Regions from separate parts of the Mesorhizobium silamurunense genome, predicted to be linked through region 3. Evidence: predicted binding sites of a transcription regulator. Region 3 holds the regulator's gene; each other region holds the start of a gene.
The links. Region 3 encodes PhoB, which activates phosphate uptake and scavenging genes when phosphate is short. Its sites were predicted from a motif close to TGTCATNNANCTGTCAT; they were not measured.
Positions count from the first base shown of each region.

Region 1: olsB (l-ornithine N(alpha)-acyltransferase) is a predicted target of PhoB. The motif match lies at 1,335-1,351, and genes of this name have one in related genera.
Region 2: AU465_RS24595 (DUF1045 domain-containing protein) is a predicted target of PhoB. The motif match lies at 1,373-1,389, and genes of this name have one in related genera.

Region 1 is NZ_LPVS01000073.1:20,294-22,560, reverse strand. It holds gene AU465_RS20670 (PAS domain-containing sensor histidine kinase) at 1-1,216, shown strand, start outside; gene olsB (l-ornithine N(alpha)-acyltransferase) at 1,403-2,267, shown strand, end outside.
Region 2 is NZ_LPVS01000083.1:19,270-21,536, forward strand. It holds gene AU465_RS24590 (alpha-D-ribose 1-methylphosphonate 5-triphosphate diphosphatase) at 1-596, opposite strand, end outside; gene AU465_RS24595 (DUF1045 domain-containing protein) at 628-1,335, opposite strand; gene iolB (5-deoxy-glucuronate isomerase) at 1,483-2,267, opposite strand, start outside.
Region 3 is NZ_LPVS01000070.1:201,469-203,735, reverse strand. It holds gene pstB (phosphate ABC transporter ATP-binding protein PstB) at 1-277, shown strand, start outside; gene phoU (phosphate signaling complex protein PhoU) at 295-1,002, shown strand; gene phoB (phosphate regulon transcriptional regulator PhoB) at 1,022-1,711, shown strand; gene AU465_RS20255 (hypothetical protein) at 2,036-2,248, shown strand.

The DNA.
Region 1 (2,267 bases), on a different contig from region 3:
TGTCGAGCCCGACGTGCCGCAGATGATCACCGCCGACCCCGGCCGCGTGCGCCAGGTGCTGCTCAACCTCATCGGCAATGCCGTCAAGTTCACCGACGCAGGCGGCGTGCTGCTTACCGTCGCGCGCGCCCGCACCGAGAGCACCGACCGCATCTGCTTCACCATCGCCGACACCGGTCCGGGGCTGCGCGAGGAGGATGTGGAGCGCATCTTCGAGGAATTCGAGCAATCCGACGGCACTTCGACCAGGGTGCATGGCGGCGCGGGTCTCGGCCTTGCCATCTCCAAGCGGCTGGTGATCGCCATGGGCGGCACGATCTCGGTTTCGAGCCGGCTCGGCGAAGGATCCGAATTCGTCTTCGACATCCCGGCGACCGCGGCAACGGAGCCGCCGCAATATCGCCACAGCATCCTCTCCGACCGGCGCGCGGTGATCGTATCCAAGAACGCCGTCGAGGCCGATGCCATCGCCCGCACCATCCGCGCGCATGGCGGTGGCGTCGAGATTGCGGCTACGCCGGACCAGGCCGCTGCCCTGGCGGCCGGCTGCAACGTGCTTCTGGTCGACGCCGCGCTCGAAAACGGCGACGGCCGCCTGCTCAAGCGGCTGCGTCAGAGCGGTTTTGTCGACTGCGAGGCCGTCACCCTGATTGCACCCGCCGATCGCGGCATGCTCGGCGAATTCCGCGCCAACGGCTACGCGACGTTCCTCGCCCGGCCGGTGCGCGGCGAAACGCTGCTGCGCGTGCTGTTGACCAGCCATGTGCCGGCACCCGCCGAGCCGCAGCCGCAACCGCGTGGCGCCGTGTCCGTCCGCCGCCGCGACCAGGGCCTGTCCGTGCTGATCGCCGAGGACAATGACATCAACGCGATGCTTGCCCGCGCCACGCTTCTCAAGGCCGGACATCGCGTCAAGATCGTCGGCAACGGCAAGGCCGCGGTCGAAGCCGTCACCGATGCCGGCCTCAAGCATCGTTTCGACGTCGTCCTGATGGACCTGCACATGCCGGTGATGGACGGGTTGGACGCGATCGCCGCCATCCGCCGCCATGAGGAAGCGCTTGCCGTGCCGCCGATCCCGATCATGGTGCTTTCGGCCGACAGCCAGGAAAAGACGCGCCACACCGTGCTGGCCCATGGCGCCAGCGGCTTCGTCACCAAGCCTCTCGACCCCGATGCGCTCGTCCAGGCGGTCGAGAGCCAAGCTGCTGCGTAACGAATTTTTTAAGCTTTCCCGAACGCCTTGGATTGCTTGGCTTTCGCAGCGATAAGATAGCCGGTTGAGGGTATTGCCCAGCCGACGAAGTATTGCCGGGCTCGCCGTATCACGGTACTGTCACAATCCTGTTGCACCTACACCGTATCCCCGTGCCAAGAGGGATGGCTCGAAGGAGAATCACTCGTGCATACAGTCATGCCTGAATGCGATACTCGGCCGAACGCCAGCGCCCTGCTCGGCGCGCGTGCTGTCGACGCCGTCGCAAGCGGCGCACCGCTGGGCCGTATCGGCAACCTTGAAGTGCGGCTCGCCCGCAACGAGGCCGAGATCGCCGCCGCCCAGGAAGTGCGCTATCGGGTATTCTATGACGAGCTTGGCGCGAGGAAGGATCTGTTTCAGGCGCAGGACCGCCGCGATGCCGACCGTTTCGACCCGCTCTGCGACCATCTCCTGGTGCTCGACACCTCGCTTCCCGGCCCGGAGCATCGCCGCATCGTAGGCACCTATCGCCTGCTGCGGCAGGAGATCGCCACGGCCGCGGGCGGCTTCTACTCCGAGGGCGAATTCGAGCTGACCAAGCTGGTCGCGCGCCATCCGGGCCAGCGCTTCCTCGAGCTCGGCCGCTCCTGCGTGCTGCCGGAATACCGCTCCAAGCGGACCATCGAGGCGCTCTGGCAAGGCATCTGGGCCTATATCAACCACTATGGCATCGGCGTGATGACCGGTTGCGCCTCCTTCCACGGCACCGTGCCGGCCGCGCATGCCGAGGCGCTTACCTATCTCGCCCATCATTGCCGCACCGACAAGGCCTGGGATGTCCGGGCGGTGGCCGGCCGCTACTGCTCGATGGACCTGATGCCGATCGAGGCGGTCAACGCCAAGGCGGCGATCGCCGCCATGCCGCCGCTGGTCAAGGGCTATCTGCGCGTCGGCGCCCGCATCGGCGACGGCTGCGTCATCGACCGCGAATTTTCCACGGTCGATGTCTTCGTCGTCATGCCGGTCAAGGAAATCGGTGCCCGCTACGTCAACTACTATGGCGGCGAGG
Region 2 (2,267 bases), on a different contig from region 3:
CAGAATTTCTGGAAGTCGCGGTCGGTCAGCTTCAGCTTGCGCTGGTAGTAATAGGCATAGGTCTCGAGATTGACGAACTGGCGCTGTCCAGGCGCATGGTCCATCAGCGAGGCGAGCTTCACCCTGTCGTCGGTCTCGAAATTGGCGAAGGCCTCGAGACAGTCCGGCGCCGAGACCTCACAGCGCAGGTGGATGAAATGGTCGGCCCTGAGCCGATCCTGTCTGACGCTGTCCTCGATCGCGTCGGCTAGCTTGCGAACGTCGTCGGATTTCAGGTCGGCGTCCTCATCCATGCCGACACGCAAGGCATCGAGCACCGTGGTGATGCCGGCGGTCGCGACCTGCGCGTCATGGGCAAGCACGGCGGCGATCGGGTTCCAGCGCACTTTCGGGCGCGGCGCGTAGTGGCCTTCGAGATGGTCGGTGTGCAGCTCGACAAGGCCCGGGATGATGTAATCGCCGCCCATATCCTCGCCGGCGCGCGTGGCGCCCGGCTCAATCGCGGCAATCAGGCCATCGCGCAGCAGCAGCGAGCCCTCAACGATCTCGTCGGGCAGCACGATGCGAGCATTGTTCAGAACGGTCTCGGCGGTCATTTCAGGCGGTCCTTGGTCTCAGGCAATAGCATCAGGCGGTCTTTCTGACCGGGCGGCGGCCAAGTTCATGGTGGGAAAGCGCCATGAAAGGGGCGCCCGGTTCGGTCTCGACGAACAGCGTCAGCGCATCCACCGGCACCGGGTGCTGCAGCACATCCGCGAACAGGCTGTCGATTGCTGCACGAAGACGGGGGCTTTCCTGTGGCCCCACGCGACCGGACAAAGTCATGTGGAAGCGGAACGTTTCAAAAACGTAAGGATAGCCCCACTGGCACAGATTGCGGAATTCCTGCGGCTTCAGCGAGTCGGGGCTGCGTCGCTCGATTTCGGCTTCGGTCAGCGGCGCGCGGAAGCGATCGAAAGCGCGCACCACCTCGCTGGCGAAACTGTTGAGTGGGTCGAACGGGGTTTCCGGCACCAGCGCGAAAAAACCGTCGATCTGGCCGACGACAAGGCGCGGGATGACGACCGACAGCGTCGCCTCGGCGAAATCGTCGAGCGCTTTGCGGAGCGAAGCCTCCGTCTCGTTCGACGCCAGCCGGAAGGGCGCCTTCAGCGTCGCGTGAAACCCGTAGCGCCTGGCCGATGCGGTGTGGAAGGCAACTTCCGCCGCTGACAGATCAGCCACGGCCTCGACCGGCCGCGTCGCCGCGCCGAACGGGTCGCGGCCAAGCCAATTGGCGGCGATGCGCGCCAGCGGCTCGTCCTGCCGTGGGGTGAAATAGATGGCGTAGCGCATGAAACGTCCTCGTCAGACCCCGCCATAGGTGATTTCCATGACGGATTGACGAAGCTTTCATGGGTTTTCGAAGGCAAACAGACCCTGGCGGTCCTTAGCCGACGATTTTTCCGAACTGGACCAACAGGTTGAGCGCTATGAAAAATCTCAGGCCTTCATCAGCCACTCATGCTCGGCCGCGTTGTGGAATTTCCACGTCCGCTTGGGGCCGGCCATGACGTTGAGATAGTAGAGATCATAGCCGTGGCAGGCCGCGCAGGGGTGATAGCCCTTCGGCACCAGCACGACATCGCCGTCCTCGATCGCCATCGCCTCGTCCAGCTCGCGCTCGCCGTTCTTGCCGGCGTCCGTATAGACGCGCTGGAAGGCGAAGCCCTGCGGCGGGTTGAGGCGATGGTAATAGGTCTCCTCGAGATAGGATTCGACGGGGAGATTGTCCTGGTCGTGCTTGTGCGGCGGATAGCTGGAGGTATGGCCGCCAGGCGTGATGACCTCGACCACCAGCAGCGAATCGGCCGGCTTGCCCTCAGGCAGGATATTGGTGACGTAGCGCGTGTTGGTGCCCTTGCCGCGCACCTCCTGGCCGAGATCGTCAGGTGCAATGACGCGGGCGGGCAGGCCGCCGCCAAGGCCCGGCGCCGAGCAGACGGCGAGCTCCAGTTCGGTATCGGCGGTTATCGACCAGTCGGAGCCTTGCGGAACATAGACCGACCAGGGCTTGCCCTCGAAGGGCGACATGCGCTCGCCAAGCAGGCCGAGGTCCCTGCCGCCGGTCGACGCCTTGCCCTTGCCGGTAACGAACACCAGGCAGACCTCGCGGTCGCCAGTTGAGCCGGACGCCGTCTCGCCGGGCTTGAGCCGATGGAGATCGAAGCCGACATAGGTCCAGCCGGCGCTTTTCGGGGTAACGTGAGCGACGCGGCCGTGGCCCT
Region 3 (2,267 bases):
CACGGTAGCGGTGAAGCCGGAGGTCATCCTGCTCGACGAGCCGGCCTCGGCGCTCGATCCGCTGTCGACCGCCAAGATCGAGGAGCTGATAGACGAGCTGCAGGCCGACTACACGATCGTGATCGTCACCCACAACATGCAGCAGGCGGCGCGCGTGTCGCGGCAGACGGCGTTCATGTATCTCGGCGAGCTGGTCGAGTTCGACCGGACCGAGAAGATATTCACCTCGCCTCGCGAGAAGCGCACGCAGGACTACATCACCGGCCGCTTCGGCTGAGTTCATACGAGGACACAATCATGGCCCATACGGTCGCTTCCTTCGACGAGGATCTGAGGCAGATCAGCCAGCTCATCCGTGACATGGGCGATCTTGCCGGCTCGATGGTCGGCGCGTCGACCAAGGCTCTGCTGAACTCCGACAACGCGATGGCGCAGCGCGTGGTCTCCGACGATGCCATCATGGACGCGCGGCAGCGCGAGCTCGACGATCGCGCCATCACGCTGATCGCGAAACGCCAGCCGATGGCCGACGACCTGCGCAGCGTGGTCGGCGCGATCCGCATGGCCGGCGATCTCGAGCGCATCGGCGATCTTGCCAAGAATATCGCCAAGCGCGTCGGCTCCGTCGGCGTCAGCGCCGCGCCGCGCGACCTATCGCACTCCATCGACTCGATGGCGCAACTGGTGCTGATCCAGGTCCAGGGCGTGATCGAGGAATACACGGCGGGCGACGCCGCGGCGCTCGCCAAGCTCAGGAACGACGACGAGCGCATCGACGTCAAATACACCTCCGTCTTCCGCGAGCTGCTGACCTACATGATGGAGGATCCGCGCAACATCACGGCCTGCACGCATCTTCTGTTCTGCGCCAAGAATCTGGAGCGCATCGGCGACCATGTGACCAATATCGCCGAGAACGCCTACTATGTGCTGACCGGCACGCAATTGCCCGCGAACCGTCCGAAACAGGACGAAACGGCGATGTCGGCGCCGGCGGCCTGACAGCGAAGGTACCTGCTATATGATCGCGCCACGCATCATGGTGGTGGAGGACGAGGAGCCGCTGGGGGTGCTGCTCCGCTACAACCTCGAATCCGAGGGCTATCAGGTCGAGGTGGTTACCCGCGGTGACGAAGCCGAGATCCGCCTGCAGGAGAACGTGCCCGACCTTCTGGTGCTCGACTGGATGGTGCCGGCGGTTTCCGGCATCGAGCTTTGCCGGCGGCTCAGGATGCGGCCCGAGACAGAACGGCTGCCTATCATCATGCTGACCGCGCGCGGCGAGGAAAGCGACAGGGTGCGCGGCCTCTCGACGGGCGCCGACGATTACCTGGTCAAGCCGTTCTCGACGCCGGAATTCATGGCCAGGGTCAAGGCGCTGTTGCGCCGCGCCAAGCCGGAAGTGCTGTCCAGCGTGCTCAAGGTCGGCGACATCGTGCTCGACCGTGAATCGCACCGCGTCTACCGCAAGAAGAGCGAGATCAGGCTCGGCCCGACCGAGTTCCGGCTGCTCGAATTCATGATGCGCCATCCCGGCCGGGTGTTCTCGCGCAGCCAGTTGCTCGACAATGTCTGGGGCGAGACGATCTATATCGACGAGCGTACGGTCGACGTGCATGTCGGACGCCTGCGCAAGGCGGTCAACAACGGCCGCATGCCGGACGTGATCCGGACCATCCGCGGGGCGGGCTACGCGATCAGGGAAGATTAACGATGCGCTGATATGCAGGTGCGGCCGGCCTGCGACCAGCCCGTTTACCGACCGGATTTGATGATCTTCGCCTCGCGCACAAGCGAGTTCAGTTCAAGCCCATCGGGAAGATGAGTTCGAGCGCTTGATTTTCGGGAATGCCGGTATCTTTAACAAGCAGCTGAACGATAGCGTCGACCGGCTTGCTCCTCTCCGGCTCTATTGGCGAATAACAATAACGACCGTCGCGCGTTATCGTTCCGTAAGCATATTTTGATATTGAAAAACGCCGATCTGGATTTATAAAAATCGACGTTTCCCATTGCTTCCCTGAGGAGAGCTGCGATGGATAACGTCCGGAGAAACGAAGCCAAATCCCCCAAAATCGAAGTGATTGAAACCTGCGGCGAATGGTTCGTTCGGGTGATCGAGGATGGTGGAGAAGCCACCACCTCATTCGAGCTTGAGACCTTCGCTATGGTCTATGCCGCACCTCATTCGAGCTTGAGACCTTCGCTATGGTCTATGCCGAAGGCCAGCGATTACGACTTGGTCTAGAAAAGGTCTAGCCCGCACC